2 regions of the Nocardioides sp. NPDC092400 genome follow, and region 2 is predicted to be linked to the other one. Evidence: predicted binding sites of a transcription regulator. Region 2 holds the regulator's gene; the other holds the start of a gene.
The links. Region 2 encodes HrcA, which represses chaperone genes, less so after heat shock. Its sites were predicted from a motif close to TTGGCACTCGNNNNNNNCGAGTGCCAA; they were not measured.
Positions count from the first base shown of each region.

Region 1: the regulator HrcA is predicted to act here: its motif matches at 8,704-8,730, upstream of groES (co-chaperone GroES).

Region 1 covers NZ_JBFBFJ010000003.1:214,201-226,101, reverse strand. Annotated here, with positions in the region: gene AB0N29_RS12905 (carbon-nitrogen hydrolase family protein) at 1-665, opposite strand, end outside; gene rnhA (ribonuclease HI) at 662-1,129, opposite strand; gene AB0N29_RS12895 (GuaB3 family IMP dehydrogenase-related protein) at 1,126-2,232, opposite strand; gene guaB (IMP dehydrogenase) at 2,250-3,752, opposite strand; gene AB0N29_RS12885 (GNAT family N-acetyltransferase) at 3,922-4,824, opposite strand; gene AB0N29_RS12880 (glycosyltransferase family 39 protein) at 4,934-6,445, shown strand; gene groL (chaperonin GroEL) at 6,549-8,171, opposite strand; gene groES (co-chaperone GroES) at 8,264-8,560, opposite strand; gene AB0N29_RS12865 (class I SAM-dependent methyltransferase) at 8,758-9,936, shown strand; gene AB0N29_RS12860 (B12-binding domain-containing protein) at 9,943-10,977, opposite strand; gene AB0N29_RS12855 (MBL fold metallo-hydrolase) at 11,055-11,699, opposite strand; gene AB0N29_RS12850 (S-(hydroxymethyl)mycothiol dehydrogenase) at 11,699-11,901, opposite strand, start outside.
Region 2 covers NZ_JBFBFJ010000005.1:46,032-57,932, forward strand. Annotated here, with positions in the region: gene AB0N29_RS15735 (HIT domain-containing protein) at 1-79, opposite strand, end outside; gene AB0N29_RS15740 (Gmad2 immunoglobulin-like domain-containing protein) at 149-1,084, shown strand; gene AB0N29_RS15745 (16S rRNA (uracil(1498)-N(3))-methyltransferase) at 1,092-1,832, opposite strand; gene dnaJ (molecular chaperone DnaJ) at 1,832-3,004, opposite strand; gene hrcA (heat-inducible transcriptional repressor HrcA) at 3,057-4,091, opposite strand; gene AB0N29_RS15760 (hypothetical protein) at 4,260-4,994, shown strand; gene AB0N29_RS15765 (MBL fold metallo-hydrolase) at 5,042-5,887, shown strand; gene AB0N29_RS15770 (hypothetical protein) at 5,906-6,142, shown strand; gene AB0N29_RS15775 (DUF3097 domain-containing protein) at 6,195-7,046, shown strand; gene AB0N29_RS15780 (DUF4870 domain-containing protein) at 7,043-7,558, shown strand; gene hemW (radical SAM family heme chaperone HemW) at 7,562-8,782, opposite strand; gene AB0N29_RS15790 (intradiol ring-cleavage dioxygenase) at 8,832-9,737, opposite strand; gene AB0N29_RS15795 (error-prone DNA polymerase) at 9,783-11,901, opposite strand, start outside.

The sequences.
Region 1 (11,901 bases), on a different contig from region 2:
CGGCCCTCGGGGTCGTGGACCGCCGAACCACCGATGAACGAGCTGCCGCCGCACCGGCCGGTGAGCCCGGAGAAGACGACGTAGAAGGAGTTCTCCACCGCACGGGCGGCGTAGTAGAGGTCGCGCCGGTGCGCCCCGCCGGGGAAGTACGCCGCAGAGCTGAGGTAGCCCAGCGCCCCGTCGTCGGAGGCCGCCCGGGCGTGCTCGGGGAAGCAGCCGTCGTAGCAGATGCTCAGTCCCAGCTCGACCCCGTCGACGGTGATCGAGCAGCCGGCGTCCCCCGCGGTGAACCAGGCGAGCTCGTCGTGGTCGACGTGCTGCTTGTCGTATGGCACCGACACCTCCCCGCCGGGCCGGACCACGACCGAGGAGAGGGTACGGCGGTCCGCGCGCTGCAGCGCCGTGCCCACGACCACCACCAGGTCGCCGGCCGCGGCCGCCTCGCGGAGCGGGTCGAGCTCGGGACCGGCCACCCGCTCGGCCGTCGGGAGCACGCCGTCGAACGCGGAGGCGTCGTACCCGGTCAGGAACGCCTCGGGCAGCACGAGCACGCGCACGCCCCGGTCGGCGGCCCGCCGGGCCAGCCGGGCGGCGGTCGCGACGTTCGCGCGCAGGTCCCCGGGCACCGCCTCGGCCTGGCCCGCGCCCAGGAGCAGCCCGGTCATGCGCGCGCGGCCGCCAGCGCCTCGGCGAGGCCGCGGGCGGCGAGCCGGTCGGCGCGCTCGTTCCCCTCGTCGCCGTTGTGGCCCTTGACCCAGTGCCACTCGACGTCGTGCTCGGCGCAGGCGGCGACCAGCTGGCGCCACAGGTCGTCGTTCTTGACCGGCTGCTTCGTGCTGGTCCGCCACCCGTTGCGCTGCCACCCCACGACCCAGGAGGTGATCCCGTTGCGCACGTAGGTGCTGTCGGTGAACAGGTGCACGACCGACCGCCGCTTGAGCGCCTCGAGCGCGCGGATGGGCGCGGTCAGCTCCATCCGGTTGTTCGTCGTGGGCTCGACCTCGCCGCCGCACAGCTCCAGCTCGTGGCTGCCCTGCCGCAGCAGCGCGCCCCAGCCGCCGGGGCCGGGGTTGGGCACGCAGGCCCCGTCGGTGTGGATGGTGACGGGGCGCTCGTCGACCGCGCTCACTCGATCACGAGCTCGACGCGCTGGAACTCCTTGACCTCGGTGTAGCCCGTCGTGGCCATCGACCGCTTCAGCGCGCCGATGAGGTTCATCGTGCCGTCGGCGACGCGGGAGGGGCCGAAGAGGATCTCCTCGAGCGTGCCGACCGTCTCGAACTGCACGCGCTGGCCGCGCGGCAGGTCGGCGTGGTGGGCCTCGGTGCCCCAGTGGAAGCCGCGGCCAGGCGCGTCGCTGGCCCGGGCGAACGGCGAGCCGACCATGACCGCGTCCGCGCCGCAGGCGATCGCCTTGGCCAGGTCGCCGGACTGGCCGATGGACCCGTCGGCGATCACGTGCACGTAGCGGCCGCCGGACTCGTCGAGGTAGTCGCGGCGCGCCGCGGCGACGTCGGCGACGGCGGAGGCCATCGGCACGGCGACGCCGAGGACGGTGCGGGTGGTGTGCGCGGCGCCGCCGCCGAAGCCGACGAGGACACCGGCCGCGCCGGTGCGCATCAGGTGCAGCGCCGCCTGGTGGGTCGCGCAGCCTCCGACGATGACCGGCACGTCGAGCTCGTAGATGAACTCCTTGAGGTTCAGCGGCTCGGCCTGGGAGGAGACGTGCTCGGCCGAGACGGTCGTGCCGCGGATGACGAACATGTCGACGCCCGCGTCCACCACGGTCTTGGCGAACTCCTTGGTCCGCTGCGGCGACAGCGAGCCCGCGACGGTCACGCCGGCCTCGCGCACCTGGCGCAGCCGCTCGGTGATCAGCTCTGCCTTCACCGGCTCGAGGTAGATCTCCTGCAGGCGCCGGGTCGCGTCGTGCCCCTCGAGGCCGGCGACCTCCTCCAGCAGCGGCTCCGGGTCGTCGTACCGCGTCCAGATGCCCTCGAGGTTGAGCACCCCGAGGCCGCCGAACTCGCCGAAGGCGATCGCGGTCGCCGGCGACATCACCGAGTCCATCGGGGCCGCCAGGACCGGCAGGTCGAACCGGTAGGCGTCGATCTGCCAGTCGGTGCTGACCTCCTCGGGGTCGCGGGTGCGCCGGGAGGGCACGATCGCCACGTCGTCGAAGGAGTAGGCGCGGCGAGCACGCTTGGCCCGGCCGATCTCGATCTCGGTCATCTGTCCTCTGCTCCGGCTCAGCGGCCGTTGTAGTTCGGGGCCTCGACGGTCATCTGCACGTCGTGGGGGTGGCTCTCCTTGAGCGAGGCCGACGTGATCCGCACGAACCGGCCCTTCTCCTGCAGCTCGGGCACCGTCCGGGCGCCGATGTAGAACATCGACTGCGCGAGGCCGCCGACGAGCTGGTGGGCGACGGCCGCCAGCGGCCCGCGGTAGGCCACCTGGCCCTCGATGCCCTCGGGCACGATCAGGTCGTCGCTGAGGACCTCGGCCTGGAAGTAGCGGTCCTTGGAGTAGGACTTCTTGCCCCGGCTCGACATCGCCGCCAGCGAGCCCATGCCGCGGTAGGCCTTGAACTGCTTGCCGTTGAGGAAGATCAGCTCGCCCGGCGACTCGTCGCAGCCGGCCAGCAGCGAGCCGACCATGACGCTGTCGGCGCCGGCGACGAGCGCCTTGGCGATGTCACCGGACTGCTGCAGGCCGCCGTCGGCGATGACCGGCACCCCGGCCGGCTTGCACGCCAGCGACGCCTCGTACACCGCGGTCACCTGCGGCACGCCGGCGCCGGTGACGACCCGGGTGGTGCAGATCGAGCCCGGGCCGAAGCCGACCTTGACCGCGTCCGCGCCGGCGTCGACGAACGCCTGCGCGCCGTCGCGGGTGGCGACGTTCCCGCCGATGACCTGGACGTGCTTGGTCGCGGGGTCGGACTTCAGTCGGCGGACCATGTCGAGCAGCAGGCGCACGTGGCCGTGCGCGGTGTCGGCGACGAGCACGTCGACGCCCGCGTCGATCAGGGTTGTCGCGCGCTCCCAGGCGTCGCCGAAGTAGCCGATCGCGGCGCCGACCATGAGCCGGCCGGAGCCGTCGTTCGAGGCGTGCGGGAACTGCTCGGACTTCACGAAGTCCTTGACGGTGATCAGCCCGACCAGGCGGCCCTGCTCGTCGACGAGGGGCAGTCGCTCCTTCTTGTGCCGCCGCAGCAGCACGGTGGCGTCGTCGCGCGAGATGCCCGCGGGACCGGTGACCAGGCCCTCGGTCGTCATCACCTCGTCGACCTTGGTGGTGGCCCACTCCGCGACCGGGGTGAACCGCAGGTCGCGGTTGGTGATGATGCCCAGCAGGCGCTGCTCGCCGTCGACGACCGGGAAGCCGGAGACGCGGTACTCCCCCGCCAGCTGGTCGAGCTGCTCGAGCGTCGCGTCCGGACCGATCGTCACCGGGTTGGAGATGATCCCCGTCTGGGTCCGCTTGACCAGGTCGACCTGGTAGGCCTGGTCCTCGATCGAGAGGTTGCGGTGCAGCACGCCGAGTCCGCCCTGGCGGGCCATGGCGATCGCCATCCGCGACTCGGTGACCGTGTCCATCGCGGCGCTGACCAGCGGCACCCGCAGGCTGATCTCGCGGGTCAGCCGGCTGGTGGTGTCGATGTCGGAGGGCGCCAGGTCGGAGTACCCCGGCAGCAGCAGGACGTCGTCGTAGGTGAGGCCGAGAGCGGCGAACTTGTCAGGGAGCTCCACCCGTCCAGCCTACCGGCGTCGACGACGCTCCTCGGACCGGCCGGATGGTGGTGGGCGGGCGTGGGGGCGCGTCGGAATCCCCGGGGCCCCGGGGATTCCGGCACTTCTCGGGGGATGCATCGCCTGAGAAGTGCCGGTTCCACCTGAGGAGTAGTCGCCCGCGGGTGGGTCAGGCGGTGAGCGGACGCAGCTCGCGCACGGCGATGCGGACGGTCAGCACGTCGGCCGCCATCCGGATCCGCCCGCGCATGCCGGCCGCGAGCACCATCGGGAGCACCGCCTGGTTGTCCGAGCGGGTGGTGAGCACGATCTCCCCCGCACCCAGCGTGTGCGCGAGCCGGGCCGCGTCCACCAGCAGCCGGGTGCCGATGCCCCGTCGCTGCCACGCCGGGTCCACCCGGAGCACGACCTGCCGGGCGCCCGGGTCCTCCTCGAGCTCGCCCTGGACGGTCGCGAGGCCGACCACCACACCGTCGACGACGGCGCTGATGGAGTCCCCGTCGACGACGTGCTCGGGCATCGTGCCGCCGCCCATCCGCCGCCCGGGGGTCACCGCGATGGCCGACTCGGCCTTGGTCCGCTGCAGCACGTCGCTGACCAGGTCGGCGATCGCCGCTCCGCGGGCGTGCTCGGTGGCGGTGAACGCCGCGGTGCGGCGTACCTGCACCTGCACGTCGCCGACGGTCATCTCCATGACGTCCTGCGGCGGCCCGGCCGGGTCGACCGCGTCGGCCTCGGCGTCGAAGAGCCTCGCGACCACGTCGGGGAAGGACATCGGCGAGGCGAGGATGGTGCGGGCGGCCTGGACGTACCGGGTCGGCTGGTCCGACAGCGCCGCCTCCGTGCAGGGCTGGACCACGACCGAGCGGCCGCCGGCCCGCTCCACCAGGTGGGCGGTGGCCGAGGCGCCCCACCCACCGGGGGTGCTCAGCACCAGCTCGTCGGTCACGGCCTCGACGCCGGGGAAGATCTGCAGGCCCAGGATGTTCACGCCGGCCCGTCCGCAGTGCTCGGCCAGCACGGCCAGCGCTCCGGGTCGGTCGGGCAGGGTCGTCCGCACTCGCCACAACATGCCGCCACCCTCGCCCGGCGAGGTTGCCGGACCGGGTCGCCGATGTTTCCCCCAGGTCACACGGGTGGGGGCCGCGGCTCGGCGGGCGGCGTCTGGGAACCTGTGCCGCATGCTCGACCGGCTGCAGCACCAGGCGCGGTGGGTCGGTGCCCGGATCGACTCGCGGTGGACGGTCGCGGTCGCCGCGACCCTGGCGTTCCTGCTCCGACTGCCGGGCCTGACCCGGCCGCTGCGCCCCGACGAGGCCGGGTTCACGCTGGTCGCCCGGAGCTGGGACCCCCGCCCCGACAGCGTGTACGGCGACCTCTTCGTCGACCGGCACCCGCTGGTGATCGCCGTCTTCGCGCTGACCGACCGGGTCGGCGGCGAGCACGCGATCCGCGTCCTGGGCGCGGTCGCCTGCGTGCTGGCCGTCCTCGCCGCGGCCGCGGTCGCCCGGCGGGTGGCCAGCGAGCGGGCCGCGCGGTGGACCGCGGTGGCCGTCGCCGCGCTGCTCACCAACACGGTGATCGACGCCGTCGCGGTGAAGGGCGAGATCCTGGCGCTGCCGTTCCTGCTCGGGTCGATCTGGCTGGCGCTCGAGGCCCTCGAGCGCCACTCGGCCGGGCACGCGTTCCTGGCGGGCCTGCTGGCGGCCACCGCCCTCGGGATGAAGCAGAGCCTGGTCGGCGGGCTGGCCTTCGGAGCCGTCCTGCTGGTCGCCGCCCGGCTCACCGGCCGGCTGGACACGCGCACGTTCGCCCGCCTGGCCGCGGCCGCGGTCGGCGGGGTCGCCGTACCCGTGCTGGCCACGGTGACCTGGGCGCTCGCGGCCGGCGTCCACCTCGAGGAGGTCTGGTACACCGTCTACGGCTTCCGCACCGACGCGACCGCCGTCCTCGGCGACAGCGGCGCCGACGCACCGGCCGCCCGGGCTGCGACGCTCGCCTTCGCCGCCCTCGCCGCGGGGATGCTGCTGGTCATCGGCGGCTTCCTCGTCCACGTCCGCCGCGAGTGGCGCGCCGACCCGGTGGTCACCGCCGCGACGGTCGGGATCGTCGTCGCCGACGGCCTCGCGCTCGCGCTCGGCGGCAGCTACTGGCGCGACTACCTCTTCGGGCTGGTCCCCGCGACCGCGCTGTGCGCGGCGCTGCTCGCCCGGCACCGCACCGGTCGCGGCCGGACGATGCGCGTCGTCATCGGGCTCAGCGCCGTCTCCTCCCTGGTCTGCCTGCTGGGCTGGGCGGGCTGGAACGCGCTGGACTACCAGGAGTTCCACGAGGCCGACACCGGCACCGCCATCGCCGCCGCCGCCGAGCCGGGCGACACCCTGGTCGTCTTCGGCGGCCGCGCGGACCTGCAGCTGAGCAGTGGCCTCGCCACGCCGTACCCCCACCTGTGGAGCCTGCCAATGCGCACCCTCGACCACGGGTACGGCGACCTGCGCACCCTGGTCGAGGGCCCCGACGCGCCGACCTGGCTGGTCGCCTGGGTGCCGTGGGGAGCGTGGGGCGCCCCCGGCGCCGAGGAGCTGCACGACGCGGTGCGGGCCCGCTACGAGCGGCACGGCACCGGCTGCTCGGACCGGCCGGTCTACCTCCTGCGCGGCCTCGACCGGCCCGCGCTCGAGGTCGACTGCTGAGGGCCGCTCCGCTCCTGCGGCAGGTTCGGGAACGCCGACGGCGCCGGCCCCCTCGCGGGGACCGGCGCCGTCTCGGTGCTGGTGGTGCTGGTGGTGCTGGGTCTCAGTGACCGTGGCCGTGACCGTGGCCTGCGGCCGCGGTCTCGTCCTCCTCCTCGGGCTTGTCGACGACCAGCGTCTCGGTCGTCAGCAGCATCGCCGCGATCGAGGTGGCGTTGACCAGCGCGGAGCGGGTGACCTTGACCGGGTCCAGGACGCCCTGGGCGACCAGGTCGCCGTACTCGCCGGTGGCGGCGTTGTAGCCGTTGCCGACGCCGAGCTCGCGGACCTTGGTGGTCACGACGTAGCCGTTCTCGCCACCGTTCTCGGCGATCCAGCGCAGCGGCTCGTCGGCCGCCTTGCGGACCACGCGGACGCCGACGGCCTCGTCACCGGTGAGGCCGAGGTCGTCGTCGAGGACGGAGACGGCGTGGATGATCGCGGAGCCACCGCCGGGGACGATGCCCTCCTCGATCGCGGCGCGCGTCGCGGAGACGGCGTCCTCGATGCGGTGCTTCTTCTCCTTCAGCTCCACCTCGGTGGCGGCGCCGACCTTGATCACGCACACGCCGCCGGCCAGCTTCGCGAGGCGCTCCTGGAGCTTCTCGCGGTCCCAGTCGGAGTCGGTGTTCTCGATCTCGGCCTTGATCTGGTTGACGCGGCCCTCGACCTCGGCGGCGTCACCGGCGCCGTCGACGATCGTCGTCTCGTCCTTGGTGACGACGACGCGGCGCGCCCGGCCCAGGACCTCGAGGCCTACCTGGTCGAGCTTGAGGCCGACCTCGGGGGCGATGACCTGACCACCGGTCAGGGTCGCGATGTCCTGCATCATCGCCTTGCGGCGGTCGCCGAAGGCGGGGGCCTTGACCGCGACGGCGTTGAACGTGCCGCGAATCTTGTTGACCACCAGCGTCGACAGCGCCTCGCCGTCGACGTCCTCGGCGAGGATGAAGAGCGGCTTGCCGGCCTGGATGACCTTCTCCAGCAGCGGCAGCAGCTCGGAGACGGAGGAGATCTTCCCCTGGTGCAGCAGGATGTAGGGGTCGTCGATGACGGCCTCCATCCGCTCGGGGTCGGTCACGAAGTACTGGCTGATGTAGCCCTTGTCGAACTGCATGCCCTCGGTGAAGTCCAGCTCGGTGCCCATGGTGTTGGACTCCTCGACGGTGATGACACCGTCCTTGCCGACCTTGTCGAAGGCCTGCGCGAGCAGGTCGCCGATGTGGCTGTCGCGCGAGGAGATCGTCGCGACCGACGCCATGTCCTCGCGGGTCTCGACCTCGCGGGCGGCGTCGCGCAGGGCGTTGCCGACGGCCTCGGCCGCGGCGTCCATGCCCCGCTTGAGGCCCATCGGATTGGCGCCGGCGGTGACCGCCTTGAGGCCCTCGTGGACCATCGCCTGGGCGAGGACGGTCGCGGTGGTGGTGCCGTCACCGGCGACGTCGTTGGTCTTGGTGGCGACCTCCTTGCACAGCTGGGCGCCGAGGTTCTCGAACGGGTCGTCCAGCTCGATCTCACGGGCGACGGTCACGCCGTCGTTGGTGATCGTCGGGGCGCCCCACTTCTTGTCGAGGACGACGTAGCGGCCCTTGGGGCCGAGCGTCACCTTGACGGCGTTGGCGAGCGCGTCGACGCCGCGCTCGAGCGCGCGACGGGCGGACTCGTCGAACTCCAGGATCTTGGGCATGACTCTCCTAGCAGGTGGTGCGGGAAAGAGGACCGGGTCGTGTGCCGTCCGACGCGCCGAAGCGCGTCGTCAGGCACACGACCCGGGAGAGATCAGGAAACGATCGCGAGGACGTCGCGCGCGGAGAGGATGAGGAACTCCTCGCCGGAGTACTTCACCTCGGTGCCGCCGTACTTGCTGTAGATGACCTTGTCGCCCACGGAGATGTCCATGGGGACGCGCTCGTCACCGTCGTCGTTGAAGCGGCCGGGGCCGACGGCCACGACCTCGCCCTCCTGGGGCTTCTCCTTGGCGGTGTCCGGGATGACCAGGCCGGAGGCCGTGGTCTGCTCGGCGTCGAGCGGCTTGACGACGATGCGGTCCTCGAGGGGCTTGATGTTGACCGACACGATGTCGACCTCCACTTTCAAACTCAGATGTCTCAGGCGGGTGGTGCACGTCTGGTGCCTGCGGTCCCGGAGCACGCCGTCGCGGGGGTCGTGCTCGGTAGGCAAGCGCTGGCACACCCACGGGGAGAGTGCCAGGACAGAAACTAGCACTCACCTCGCGCGAGTGCCAGGGACCCCCGGCCTGCGAGGATCGCGGGGTGGACCTCGACGCCTTCCGCTGGCTGCTCACCGACGCCGGCCAGGCCCTGCTCGACCGGGCCGAGGAGCTCGTCGAGGCCGAGCCGCTCGCGGCCCAGACCGCGCTGCGGCGGGACGCGACGCCCGAGCACGCCGCCGCGGCGCTGACCCAGGCCCGGCTGCGCGAGCGGGCGCGCGCCAAGTTCGGCGACCTGGCCGCCCGGATGTACTTCACCCCCGACGGCCTCGAGCAGGCCACCCGGCTGCCCGTCGCGCGGCACCGCGCCGCCCGCCTGCAGGCGTACGCCGCGCGGACGCTCGTCGACCTCGGGTGCGGGATCGGCGGCGACCTGGTCGCGGCGGCCGGCGCCGGCCTCACCTGCGCGGGGGTCGACCTCGACCCGGTCCGCGTCGCGGTCGCCGAGGCCAACCTCGCCGCCCTCGACCTGCCCGGGGCCGTCATGGTCGCCGACGCGACGACGGTCGACCCCTCCCCCTTCGACGTCGCCTTCGCCGACCCCGCGCGCCGGGGCGCCCGCGGGCGCACCTTCGACGTCGACGACTGGACCCCGCCCTGGCCGTTCGTCGAGCGCCTCCTGCGCCGCGACTCCTGCGTGAAGGTGGCCCCCGGCATCCCGCACGCGCTGGCGCCCCACGGGGTCGAGGCGGAGTGGGTCAGCGACCACGGCGAGGTCAAGGAGGCCGCGCTGTGGTCCGGCGGCCTCGCGACGACCGGCCGCCGCGCGACCGTGATCGGCGAGGGGGGCCTGGCCACGCTGACCGACGAGGACGCCCCGCCGCTCGGCGAGGGGGGCGTCGGGGTGCGCCCGGTCGGCCGCTACCTCTACGAGCCGGACGGTGCCGTCGTCCGCGCCGGCCTGGTGACCGCCGTGGCGGCCGCCGTGCAGGGCGGGCTGGTCGACGAGCACATCGCCTACGTCACCGGCGACGCGGCGTACCGCTCGCCCGTCGCGCGCGGCTACGAGGTGCTCGAGGAGCTGCCGTACCGGGAGAAGGCGCTGCGCGCCGCCCTGCGCGAGCGCGGCATCGGCACGCTGACGATCAAGAAGCGCGGCGTCGACGTCGTGCCGGAGCAGCTGCGCAAGCGGCTGGCGCTGAGCGGGGACGAGGCGGGGACGGTCGTGCTCACGCGCGTCGCCGGCGCCGGCACGGCGCTGCTCGTGCGCCCGCTGGCCTGAGCGCGGCTAGACCGAGGTCGCGAGGCCGTCGGTGAACCCGCCGTCGGTCGTCCCGCCCACGGGCGCGGACCCGGCCAGGTGCACCCGGGCCAGCGGGTGGCCGCGCAGCGGGACCGCGAGCAGCTCCCAGAGGTCCTGGACCAGCACGGCGTCCGCACCGCGGGCCGCGAGCACCTGGGTCAGCCAGTCGCGGACCTCGACCATGATCGTCTCGTCACCGGTCACCAGCGAGGACGCCAGGCACCCGAGGACGTGCTCGACGTGCTCCTCGAGCTCGGCCCACCACGCCGGCCGGACGGCGAACGGGTGCCGGGCGGCCAGCGCCCGGAGCACGTACGGCGTGATCTCGTGGCGGAACTCGGCGAGCCAGGCCGCCTCCACCTCCGCCGGGCTCGCCGGCTCCGGTGCCTGCGTCGGCAGCCGCCGGGGCAGCTGCTCGAGCAGCACGACGACCTCGGCGACCGAGGCGGCGTACGCCGTCGCGCCGACGGCGGTCGCCCGGGCGGGGTCGCCACCGAAGGCGGGTCCGCCGGCGAGGACCGGGATGCCGGTCGCGCGGACGTTCTCGAGCAGCGGCTTGAGCGCCGCCAGCGACGAGGTGCGCCCGGCGGTCACCAGCAGCGCCCGGGGCTTGCGGGTCAGGACCTGGCGCAGCAGGTCGGTCCCCACCGCGGCGCCGCCGACGAAGGTCGTGCGGTAGCCCGACGCCGCCAGCCCCTCGGCCAGCACCAGTGCGGGCAGCTCCTGGCGGTCGGGCGTCGCGACGACGACCAGGGGCCGGTCCGCGGGCGGAGCCGGCGCGAACGAGCACAGCCAGTGCACCAGGCCCTCGTTGATCGAGGTGGCCGCCTGCTCCTGCTCCAGGGTCCACTCGCCGCTGAACCAGCACTGCGCGAGCCGCTCCTGGGCGGGGACGATGACCTCGTCGATGATCTCCAGGTGGGTCCGGCCGGCGTCGCGGATCCGCTTGACGGCCGCGAGCGCACCGGCCCGGTCCCCCTCGCGCAGCGCGCCCCAGTAGTCCGCCCGAGCTTGGTCCACGCGCTCCTCTGCCCGGAACCGGCGCCCCACATTCTTGGAGCGTTCCAACGCCCCCGGTCCCGGGCCGAGGGGCTCGGTCAGGCCCCGAGCGCCGCCTTCTCCGCGCCGATCGTGGTGTCGTCACCGTGCCCGGTGTGGACGACCGTCTCGTCGGGGAGCGCGAACAGCTTCGCGCGGATCGACGCCTCGAGGGTGGGGCGGTCGCTGTAGGAGCGACCCGTCGCGCCGGGCCCGCCCTGGAAGAGCGTGTCCCCGGTGAAGACGCACCTCAGGTCCGGCGCGGAGAAGCAGACCGCACCGGGCGCGTGGCCGGGGGTGTGCAGCGCGCGCAGCACCACGCCGGCCACGGTGACCTCCGACCCGTCGGCGAGGTCGAGGTCCCACAGGCGGTCGGTGTGGGTGAGCTCCCACAGCGGCCGCTCGTCGGGGTGCAGCAGGATCGGGGCGCCCGACCCGCCGTTGACCCGCTCGCGCAGCGCCGGGGCGACCCGACAGTGGTCGTCGTGGGCGTGGGTCAGCAGGATCGCCTTGACCGTCCGGTCGCCGACCACGTCCATGATCGCCTCGACGTCGTGGGGGGCGTCGACGACGACGCACTCGGAGTCGTCGCCGACGACCCAGATGTTGTTGTCGACGTCGAAGGTCTCGCCGTCGAGGCTGAACGTGCCGCTGACGACGGCGTGGTCGACCCGGACCGCGCCGGCGCTGCTGTCCGCGGTCATCAGAAGACCACCACCGAGCGCAGCACGTTGCCGTGGTGCATCTTCTCGAACGCCGCCTCCACGTCGTCGATGCCGATCTCCTCGGTCACGAAGGCGTCGAGGTCGAGCCGGCCCTGCTGGTAGAGGTCCACCAGCATCGGGAAGTCGCGGGTGGGCAGGCAGTCGCCGTACCAGCTGGACTTCAGGGAGCCGCCGCGGCCGA
Region 2 (11,901 bases):
TGCGCTCGGTGACGTGCACGACCTCGGCCGGCACCTCCTCGGCGACGATCTTGCAGAACAGGCAGTCCGCATCGCTCATGCACGCAACCTAGCGCCGACCCGCGCGCGTCTCACCGGCACGACGGCCCCCGACCGGGAGGATGACCCCATGGACGCCCGCCTGCGGATCACCGCCCTGCTGACCACCTCCGCCCTCGCACTCACCCTCGCGGCGTGCGGCGAGGACGACACCGCCACGGACGACCCCACGCCCGCGGGCGGCACGAGCACCGCCTCGGAGGAGCCCAGCGCCAGCGCGACGCCGAGCGCGAGCGCGAGCGCGAGCCCCACGGAGGGGGCCGGCGACGGCGGCAGCGGGAGCGACGGCGGCCCGGAGACCACCGTGCCGGTCTACTTCGCCGGCGAGACGCCGCAGGGCGTGCGCCTCTACCGCGAGTTCCGCCGCGTCAGCGGGGACCCGCTGACCGAGGCCGCCGAGCTGCTCACCACCGGCGACGCGCTGGACCCCAACTACCGGTCGCTGTGGCCCGAGGGCACGTTCGGCTCCGTGTCGGTCCAGGACGGCGCGATCGTCGCGCAGGTCGACGACGACTCCTGGTCCGCGCGCGGCGGGCTCTCCGCGAACGGCGCGCGCCTGGCCGCCCAGCAGCTCGTCTACACCCTGCAGGGCGTCGAGCAGCAGCGCCTGCCCGTGCGCGTGGTCGACGGCAGCGGCACGCCCGTGGCGCTGTTCGGCATCGACGGGGACATCACCCAGGCGGCGCCGCTGGAGGTCCTCGCGCTGGTCAGCGTCAGCGGCCCCGAGGAGGGCGCGACGGTCGCCGACACCTTCACCGCCGCGGGCGTCGCGTCGTCGTTCGAGGCGACCGTCCCGTGGCAGGTGCGCGACGGCGGCGGGGAGGTCGTGCTCGACGGGTTCGCGACCGCCGAGGGCTGGATGGACAAGCTCTACCCCTGGGAGAGCGAGGTCGACGTGTCGAGCCTCGACCCGGGCACCTACACCTTCGTCGCGATGACCGACGACCCCTCCGGCGGCGAGGGCGGCGGGCCGACCGAGGACAGCAAGACGATCGTCGTGGAGTAGCGGGGGCTCAGCCCCAGCGCGAGGTCCGCGACAGGAGCGCGGCGACGGCGGCGACGCCGGCGGTGGAGGTGCGCAGGACCTCGGCGCCCATCCGCACCGAGGAGGCGCCGGCCGCGGTGAAGACCGCGACCTCCTCCTCGGTCAGCCCACCCTCCGGGCCGACCACGACGACGATCGAGCCGTCGTTCGGCACCCGGAGCGCGGCGAGCGGCACGGCGGCCTCCTCGTGCAGCACGACGGCGAGCGAGGCGTCCGCGACCAGGCGCACGACCTCCGCCGTCGAGGCGAGCTCGGCGACCTCGGGGAACCACGAGCGCCGGGCCTGCTTGGCCGCCTCACGGGCGGTCGAGCGCCACTTGGCCAACGACTTCGCGGCGCGCTCGCCCTTCCAGACCGCCACCGAGCGCGAGGCCGCCCACGGCACGATCGTCGTCGCCCCGATCTCGGTGAGCACCTCGACCGCCAGCTCGCCGCGCTCCCCCTTGGGCAGCGCCTGGACCACGACCACCGACGGCGACGGCGCCTCGACGCGGCGCACGTCGCTCACCCGCACGTCCAGGACGCGCTTGCCGGTCGAGGCGACCTCGCCGGTGACCGACGTGCCGGAGCCGTCGGTGAGGACCAGCGGCTCCCCCACCCGCATCCGGCGCACGGCGACGGCGTGGTGCGCCTCGTCGCCCTCGACCGTCACGGTGGCCCCGGCGCCGACCCCGGCCAGCGTCGGGACGAGGTGGACCGGGAGCGACATCAGTGACCGTCGAAGGCGTCGCGCAGCCGCCCGAAGAACGACTTCGATCCGGGCTTGACCTGGCCGGTCGGGGTCTCCTCGCCACGGATCGCGGCCAGCTCGCGCAGCAGCTCCTCCTGGCGGGGGTCGAGCCGCTGCGGGGTCTCCACCGCGACCGAGACGACGAGGTCGCCGCGACCGCCGCGCAGCCCGGGCACGCCGCGACCGCGCAGCACCTGCTCGGTGCCCGACTGGGTCCCGGCCGGGATCTCGAGGGCGAACTCGGTCTCCACCCCGGAGTCGGCGCCCTGCTCGACGTCGGCCTCGAGCGTGGGCAGCGTCAGCGAGGTGCCGAGCGCGGCGGCGGTCATCGGGACGGTGACGGTGCAGTGCAGGTCGTTGCCGTGCCGGGTGAAGACGGGGTGCGCCGCGACCTGGATCTCGACGTACAGGTCGCCGGCGGGGCCGCCGCCGGGGCCGACCTCGCCCTGCTCGGCCAGCTGGACGCGGGTGCCGGTGTCGACGCCGGCGGGGATCTTGACCGTCAGGGTGCGGCGCGAGCGGACGCGGCCGTCACCGGAGCACTCCCGGCACGGCTCGGGGATGATCGTGCCGAAGCCGCGGCAGGCCGCGCACGGGCGCAGCGTGCGGATCTCGCCGAGGAACGAGCGCTGGACCTGGGCGACCTCGCCCTGGCCGCGGCAGGTCTCGCAGGGCACGGGGTGGCTGCCCGGCGCGGCACCGTCGCCGTGGCAGGTGGTGCAGAGCACCGCGGTGTCGACCTTGATCTCGCGGGTCACGCCGAACGCCGCCTCGGCGAGGTCGACCTCGAGCCGGATCAGCGCGTCCTGGCCGCGGCGCACGCGGGGCCGCGGGCCCCGCCCGCCGCCCGCGCCGCCGGGCTGGCCGCCGAAGAAGGCGTCCATGATGTCGGTGAACGAGAAGCCCGCCCCCTGGCCGAAGCCCGCCGCGCCGCCGCCGAACGGGTCGCCGCCGCGGTCGTACGCCGCACGCTTCTGCGGGTCCGAGAGCACCTCGTAGGCGGTGGAGACCTCCTTGAACCGCTCCTGCGCGTCCGGGTCGGGGTTGACGTCGGGGTGGTACTGCCGAGCCAGCCGCCGGTAGGCCTTCTTGATCGCGGTGTCGTCCGCGTCGCGGTCGACTCCGAGCAGCTCGTAGAGGTCCTGGCTCAACTGGGTTCCTTCGGTGATCGAGGTGAGAGAGGTACGCCGCGACGCGGGGCGGTCAGCCCTCGTCGAGGATGCGGGAGACGTAGCGGGCGACGGCGCGCACCGCGGACATCGTGCCCGGGTAGTCCATGCGGGTCGGGCCGACGATGCCCAACGTGGCGAGCGCCTCGTCGCGGGGGCCGTAGCCGGTGGCGACGACGCTCGTGGAGGCGAACTGCTCGTAGGGGCCCTCCGCGCCGATGCGCACCGTGACGGCGCCACCGGTCGTGGCCTCGCCGAGCAGGCGGAGCAGCACGACGTGCTCCTCGAGCGCCTCGAGGAGCGGCCGGACCGCGGAGTCGAAGGAGTCGCCGTACCGCGCGAGGTTGGCGGCACCGCCGACGGCGATCCGCTCGTCGGAGCGGTGGTCCTCCATCGCGTCGGCGAGGGTCTCGACGACCGCGCGGGTCACGCCGTCGTCGCGGTCGGGGGCGTCCCCGGGGACCTCCGGCACCGCCTCGCGAAGGCGGCGCACGGCGTCGGAGATCACCTCGCCGGTCGCGGCGTGGTTGACCCGCGAGCGGAGGTCGGCGAGGGCTTCCTCGGACAGCTCGGCGGGCAGCTCGACCAGCCGCTGCTCGACGCGACCGGTGCTGAGGATGAGCACGACGAGGAGACGGTTCGGCGTGAGGGCGACGAGCTCGACGTGGCGCACCGTCGAGCGCGAGAGCGTGGGGTACTGGACCACGGCGACCTGGCGGGTCAGCTGGGAGAGCAGCCGCACCGAGCGGGTCACGACGTCGTCGAGGTCGACCGCCCCGTCGAGGAAGGAGGCGATGGCGCGCTTCTCCGCGCCGGTCATCGGCTTGACGGTGCTCAACCGGTCGACGAAGAGCCGGTAGCCCTTGTCCGTCGGCACCCGGCCGGCACTGGTGTGCGGCTGGGTGATGTAGCCCTCGTCCTCGAGGACGGCCATGTCGTTGCGGACCGTGGCGGGCGAGACGCCCAGCCCGTGGCGCTCGACCAGGGCCTTGGAGCCGACCGGCTCCTCGGTGGCCACGTAGTCCTCGACGATGGCCCGCAGCACGGCGAGCCTGCGGTCCTCCTGCACGTCGCCTCCCTACCTCTGGCACTCGTCACGACTGAGTGCCAACTGTAGCGCGCCGCGGTACCGCCTCGGGTCTCGCCGACCGAGACGTCGCCTTCCCCGAGAGCCACCACCGACGCATAGGTTAGGCTCACCTAAGTCACCCACTGCCGGCCCTGCCGAGGGAGCACCATGACCGTCGTCCCGAGCAGCACCACGCGCCACGACCCGAGCCGCCTCGCGGCCGCCGCCCGCAGCATCCTCTCCTGTCCCGCGAGCGTCCACCTGGTCGTCGACGGCGCCCCCGACGTCCTGGAGGGTCCGGAGGCCGAGGGCACGGGCATGCAGGACTGCGGAGGCGAGCCGACGTTCTCCACCGCGCTCGGCTCCGACCTCGCCGTGGTGGCGGCCGCCGGTCGCCGCGCCCTGCTCACCGTGCACAGCGGGCTGGGCCGCCCCGGCTCGGAGGACCGCGAGGCCACGCTGAGCATCGCCGGGCGCCTGGTCGTCCGCGGCCGGGAGACCTGCGAGTGCTGCGGGGACCCCCGCGACGTCGTCGCCCTGGAGCCGGACCTCGTCGCCCTGGGCCGGCGGGGTGCCGGCGCCGAGCAGCAGCTGCGGGTCGACGTGGCCAGCTTCCGCGCCGGCGAGCACCAGCTCAACCGCGGCTACCTCCAGCGCTCGGTCGAGCACGCCAACAGCCACCACCAGGAGGAGCTGCGCCGCGCGGTCTCCACCACGACCGGCACCCGGATGGGCGACGTCGTCGGCGTGGCGCTGGCGGACCTGCGCGCCGACCGGGTCGAGCTGCAGTGGGTGGGCCCCGAGGGGGCCGACCGCACCGTGCTGCACTTCCCCCGCGCGGCGCGCACCACCGCCGAGCTCGGCGACATGCTGCGCCGCGAGCTGCACCACGGCATGTGCTGACCGAGAGCCCGGGGCACGCCCGGGGCAGGTGCACCTAGGCTCCCCGAGTGACCTTCACCGAGATCGCCGACCGCGTCTGGGTGACCCGTCGCCCCTGGTACGACGTGACCACGACCGTCGTCGGCGGCGAGCGCGGGCTGGTGGTCGTCGACACCCACGCCTCCACCGCCGCGGGCCGCGAGCTGATTCGCGACGTGCGCGCCCTCGGCGCCGGTGAGGTCGTGGCGGTCGTCAACACCCACTGGCACCTCGACCACCTCCTGGGCAACGAGGCGTTCCGGGAGGTCTGGCCCGAGGTCCCGGTGCACGCCCACGAGGAGGCGCTCGCCGAGCTGGAGCGGGGCGCGGTCGCCGCGCTCGAGGAGCAGGCCGGGACCGACAAGGAGCACCGCGACGAGCTCCTCGCCAGCACCGTCGTGCCGCCCGACCACACCTTCTCCTCCGCCCGGGTCCTCGACCTCGGCGACCGCGCCCTCGAGCTGGTGCACCCCGGCCGCGGCCACACCTCGGGCGACCTCGTGCTCCGCGTGCCCGACGCCGACGTGCTGGTGGCCGGCGACCTCGTGGAGTCCTCGGCCCCGCCGTCGTTCGGCGAGGACTCCTGGCCGATGGACTGGCCGCTGAGCCTCGACATCGTGCTCGGGCTGACCACGGCGACCTCCGTCGTCGTGCCGGGGCACGGACCGGTCGTCGACCGCGAGTTCGTCGAGGAGCAGCGCAACACCATCGGCGTGCTGGCCGAGACCGCACGCGACCTGGCGACCCGCGGGGTGCCCCTCGGCGAGGCGCTCGACGCCGCCGAGTGGCCCTGGCCGCGCGAGCACGTGGCTACCGCGGTGGCGCGCGCCTACGCCCAGCTGCCGCGCAGCCAGCGGCGCTTGCCGCTGATCTGATCCGGGTAACGGGCCGCCATGAGCGAGCCCACCCCCGAGGACGCCGGCCGGGACGCGACCGGCATCGGCGACGACCAGCTGCCCGAGGACCTCCAGCCCGGCGAGGACAACCCGCTCGCCGAGGGGCTCGATCCCGGCGAGACCGCCGGCGACCTCCTCGAGGACGGCAAGCACACCGACCAGGAGCAGGCCCAGGAGCAGGCCCAGGAGCAGGGCGGCGCCCAGCAGGGGTCGGGCACGTCACAGGACGGCTGACCCCGGCGCGCCGTGCGCGCGAGCGTCGGCGGCCCCGCCTAGCGTCGGTCGGGTGAGCGACCGCTACGGACCCGACGTCCTCTCCACCGACTGGCGCGCCCCGAAGCGAGGCCGCGCCGTCGAGGCACCCGCCGAGATCGGGGCCGTCGTCGAGGAGGTCAGCACCGACTGGGTGGGCGAGATCGTCGCCGTCGACCGTGACCTGCACACCGTCACCCTCGAGGACCGGCGCGACCGCCGCCGCACCTTCCCGCTCGGGGCCGGGTTCCTGCTCGAGGGCAAGCCGGTCATCCTCACCGCCCCGGTCCGCCGTACGGCACCGGCCAGGCCCACGCGCACCGCGTCGGGCTCGATCGCGGTGCACGACGCCAAGGCCCGCGTCGCGCGCGCCAGCCGGATCTTCGTCGAGGGCCGCCACGACGCCGAGCTCGTCGAGAAGGTCTGGGGCGACGACCTGCGCATCGAGGGCGTCGTGGTCGAGTACCTCGACGGCATCGACGACCTCTCCGAGCAGCTGCGCGACTTCCGACCCGGCCCGAACCGGCGCGTCGGCGTGCTCGTCGACCACCTCGTCAAGGGCTCCAAGGAGAGCCGGATCGCCGACGCCGTCCGTCGCACGCCGGTCGGCAAGCACGTGCTGATCGTCGGCCACCCGTTCATCGACATCTGGGCGGCCGTCAAGCCCGAGCGGCTCGGCCTGGATGCCTGGCCGGACGTCCCCCGCCACCTGGAGTGGAAGAAGGGCGTCTGCCAGCAGCTGGGCTGGCCCCACCGCGACCAGGCCGACATCGCGCGGGCCTGGAAGCACATCCTCTCCAAGGTGCACTCGTTCGGCGACTGCGAGCCCGCGCTGCTGGGTAGGGTCGAGGAACTGATCGACTTCGTCACCGAGGAGCAACCGTGAGCGACCCCTACGGCCCGCCGCCGTCCCAGGACCCGGCCGACCGGCCGCCCCACGGACAGCAGCCTCCCCCGCAGCAGTACGGCCAGCAGCCCGCACCGCAGTGGGGCCAGCCGCAGTGGGGCCAGCAGCCGCCGGGCGGCCAGCCGCCGTACCAGCCCTACCAGGGCGGCGGCCCGATGAACCCCGACGAGCGCACCTGGGGCGGCGCCGCCCACTGGTCGGCCCTGATCGGCGCCTTCGTGGCGATGGCGTTCCTCGGCCCGCTGCTGGTGATGCTCGTCAAGGGCAACCAGTCCGGCTACGTCCGCGCGCAGGCCGTGGAGTCGCTGAACTTCCAGCTCTCGATCCTGATCTACGGGCTCGTGTCGTTCGTCCTGGTCTTCGTGCTGATCGGCTTCCTGCTGCTGCCGATCGTCGGCATCGCGTGGCTGGTGCTGACGATCATCGGCTCGGTCAAGGCGAGCAACGGCGAGCTGTACCGCTACCCGCTGACGATCCGGATGGTCAGCTGAGGCTCACCCGAGCAGGTCGCGCACCACGGCGTCGGCGAGCAGCCGTCCGTCGCGGGTGAGCACCAGCCGGTCCCCCCGCTCCACCAGCAGTCCCCGGCCCACGAGGTCGGGGACTGCTGCGTTCCCGGCCGCGTCGAGGACGGCACGGTCCAGGCCGTCGGCGAGGCGCAGCTCGAGCAGCACCCGCTCGACGCGCTGGTCCTCGGGCTCCAGCACCTCGCGGGCGTGGGCGGGGCTGAGCCCGGCCGCGATCCGGTCGCCGTACGCCGCGGGGTGCTTGACGTTCCACCAGCGGGTCCCGCCCACGTGGGAGTGGGCACCCGGCCCGACGCCCCACCAGTCGGCGCCGGTCCAGTACAGCTCGTTGTGGTGGCACCGCGATGCCTGGTCGCGGCTCCAGTTCGAGACCTCGTACCAGCCCAGGCCGGCGGCCGACATCCGCTCGTCGGCGAGGAGGTACTTGTCGGCCAGGTCGTCGTCGTCGGGCATCGGCACCTCGCCACGGCGCACCTGCCGGGCCAGGGCGGTGCCCTCCTCGACGATCAGCGCGTACGCCGAGACGTGGTCGGGCGCGCAGGCCAGTGCGGCGTCGAGCGAGGTCGCCCAGTCGTCGAGGGACTCCCCCGGCGTGCCGTAGATGAGGTCGAGGCTGACCTGGTCGAAGCCGGCCGCCCGGGCCCACTCCACGGCGGCCGGGACGCGGAGCGGGTCGTGGGTGCGGTCGAGCACGCGGAGCACGTGCGGCACCGCCGACTGCATGCCGATCGAGACGCGGGTGAACCCGGCAGCCCGGAGACCGTCGAGGTAGCCGAGGTCGACGCTGTCGGGGTTGGCCTCGGTGGTCACCTCGGCGCCCGGGACGAGGCCGAACTCCTCGTCGATCGCGGTGAGCACCGACCCGAGGTCGGCGGGGCTCAGCAGCGTCGGGGTGCCGCCGCCCAGGAACACCGTCTCCACCGGCAGGTCCCGGTCGCCGAGCACGCGCCGCGCGCGACGTACCTCCTCGACCGCGGCCGCGGCGTAGGAGCTGCGCGAGATCCCGCCCGGACCCGCCCCGAGCTCGGAGGCGGTGTAGGTGTTGAAGTCGCAGTAGCCGCAGCGCACGGTGCAGAACGGCACGTGTACGTAGAAGCCGAAGGGACGCTCCCCCAGCCGTGCGAGCGACTCCTCGGGGAGGGTGCCGTCCTCGGGCACCGGGTCACCGGCGGGAAGGACGGAAGGCACGCGCTCCATCCTCCCACCGGGGGCCGGGCCGGCCACATCCGCGGACGGCTCAGACCGGGACGTTGAGGCTGACCACGTAGCCCTCCTCGACCGACCCGGTGGCCCGCGCCAGCTGCAGCGAGTGCCCGTCGGAGAAGACGTTGTCGGAGTCGAGGGTGACGCGCTCGAGGTTGGTGACGCTCTGCTCGTAGCCCTCGGTCGCGTAGACCTCGCGGCACACGTCCTCGGGCAGCGCGAGCTGGGAGGTGCGCATCTTGTTGGAGTACGTCGTGGCGGACGCCAGCGAGGAGTAGACCTCGAAGTGCATGTGCGGCCAGCGGCCGTCGTAGCAGGCGGGGAAGATGCTGGTGAACTCCACGCGGCCGGCGGCGTCGGTCTCCTGCACGCCGCGCAAGTAGTTCTCCTCGGCGATGGACTCCGAGTACATCGAGTACTCGCCGTCGCGGTCGCAGTGCCACAGGTAGACCGCCGCGCCGGCCAGCGGGGCGACGTCCTCGCCGGAGAGGTCCTGCACCCGGAGCCTGATCGTCACCGGGACGCCCTCGGCGGTGCCCGAGGCGGAGCCGAAGCTCGTGGTGAGGTCGCTGCGCACCACCCCGGACTCGGTCAGGACGTTGGCGCCGTTCGAGCCGTCGCCCGGGTAGGGCCCGGCGGTCTCCTCGGGGATCTCGCCCTCGGCGACCTCGACGTCCGACGCCGCGCCGCCGGACCCGCCACCCGGCCCGCCCGGACCGCCGCCGACCCCGGCGGGCGGCTCCGGCCGCTGCCCCGCCGCGGTCAGGTCGACGCCGTCGTCGGTGCCGCAGGCGACCAGGGCGGCCGCGACGCCGACCCCGCCAGCGAGGCCGAGGATCCGGCGGCGGCCGAGGATGCGCGGCAGGTCGTGGGAGAGGCCGAGGTCGTGGTCCTCGAGGCCGTCGGTGTCGGGGCGGTGATCAGGGCGGTGGTCGGTCATGGCCCCAGCGAAGCCGGAGCGGCTGTGCGGACCCTGTGGGCGGGCTCAGCGGAAGTCACGAGAGCGGTGCTTCTCGCGCAGCGCCCGGCCGGCCTCGGGGTGGAGCTCCTCGAGGGAGGAGATCTTGTCGGCCACCAGGTTGGTGGCGCCGTCCTCGCGCTCGAGCATCCCGCGGATCACCACCGCCGAGGACCCCGCGGCCGCCTTGCGGTGCCGGCGCCACACGCCGACGGTGCAGATGACGTTGAGCATGCCGGTCTCGTCCTCGAGGTTGAGGAAGGTCACCCCGCCCGCCGTGCCCGGGCGCTGGCGGTGGGTGACCAGCCCGGCGACGCTGATCCGGCGGTTCGGCTCGGTGGTGGCCAGGTCGGCCACCGACCTGACCCCCGACCGGCGCAGCTGGTCGCGCAGGTGGCCGAAGGGGTGGCTGTCGGTGGTGACCCCGGTGGCCCAGAGGTCGGCCATCGTCACCTCGACCTCGTCCATCTCGGGCAGCATCGGTGCGTCCCCGGCGACCCGGACCCCCTCGAGCTGGTCCTCCCGCTCGGTCCACCCGGCGTTCCACAGCGCCTGCCGGCGGCTCAGCCCGCTGCTGTCGAAGACGCCGGCCGTCGCCAGCGCCTCGAGCTGCCGTGCGTCGAGGCCGGCGCGCCGCGAGAGGTCGACCTGGTCGGCGAAGGGCCGCTCCGCACGCGCGGCGACGATCCGCGCGGCGACGTCGGCGCCGATGCCGCGGACGGAGTCCAGGCCCAGCCGCACGGCGTACGCCGCGTCGCGCCGGTGCTGCGGGGTGGGGTCGGGCGTGCCCGGCACGAAGAACGTCTTGCCGGGGTGGTCGAGCAGGCAGGAGTCCATCCCGGTGGTGCGCGCGTCCGGGCCCAGCGGCTCCAGGTCGGCCCGGGCACCGGAGCGCTCGAGGTCGGGCTTGAGCACGGTGACGCCGTGGCGGCGGGCGTCGCCGACGAGCGACTGCGGGGAGTAGAAGCCCATCGGCTGGGCGCGCAGCAGCCCGGCGAGGAACGCCCCCGGGTAGTGCAGCTTGAACCAGGAGCTGGCGTAGACGAGCTTGGCGAAGGAGAGCGAGTGGCTCTCGGCGAAGCCGAAGTTGGCGAAGGACAGGATCTTGACGTAGATCGCGTCCGCGTCCTCGCCGAGGATCCCGCGACGCTCCATGCCGGCGTACAGCTTGTGCTTGATGCTCTCGATCCGCTCCACGCCGCGCTTGGAGCCCATCGCCCGGCGCAGCAGGTCGGCCTCGTCGGGGGTGCAGTCGCCGATCGTCTTGGCCATGTCCATCAGCTGCTCCTGGAACAGCGGGACGCCGAGGGTGCGCTCGAGGACGGGCACCAGCTCGGGGTGCGGGTAGTCGACCGGCTCCCGGCCGGTGGCGCGGCGGACGTAGGGGTGGACCGCGCCGCCCTGGATCGGGCCGGGACGGATCAGGGCGATCTCGATGGCCAGGTCGTAGAAGCAGCGCGGCTGCAACCGCGGGAGGGTGCCGATCTGGGCCCGGCTCTCGACCTGGAAGACGCCGATGGAGTCCGCCCGGCAGAGCATGTCGTAGACCGCCGGCTCCTCCTTGGGGATCGTGGCCAGCTCCCAGTGGTCGCCGAGGTGCTCCCCTGCGATGCGGATCATGTGGTCCAGCGCCGAGAGCATCCCCAGGCCGAGCAGGTCGAACTTGACCAGGCCCATGAACTCGCAGGCGTCCTTGTCCCACTGCAGGACGGTGCGGTTCTCCATCCGGGCATGCTCGATCGGGCACACCTCCCCGATCGGCCGCTCGGTCAGCACCATGCCGCCGGAGTGGATGCCGAGGTGCCGCGGCACCGAGAGCAGCTGGTTGGCCAGCGCGACGACCGGCGACGGGATCTCGGCCTCGCCGGGGTCGCCGTCGGGCTCGACCTTGGTCCAGCTCGAGATCGACTTCGACCACGCGTCCTGCTGGCCCGGGGAGTACCCGAGCGCCTTGGCGGCGTCGCGGACGGCCATCTTGGGGCGGTAGCTGATGACGTTGGCGACCTGCGCGGCGTTGTGCCGGCCGTAGCGCTCGTAGACCCACTGGATGACCTCCTCACGGCGGTCGGAGTCGAAGTCGACGTCGATGTCGGGCTCCTCGTCGCGGTGCTCGGAGATGAACCGCTCGAAGGGCAGCCGGTAGAAG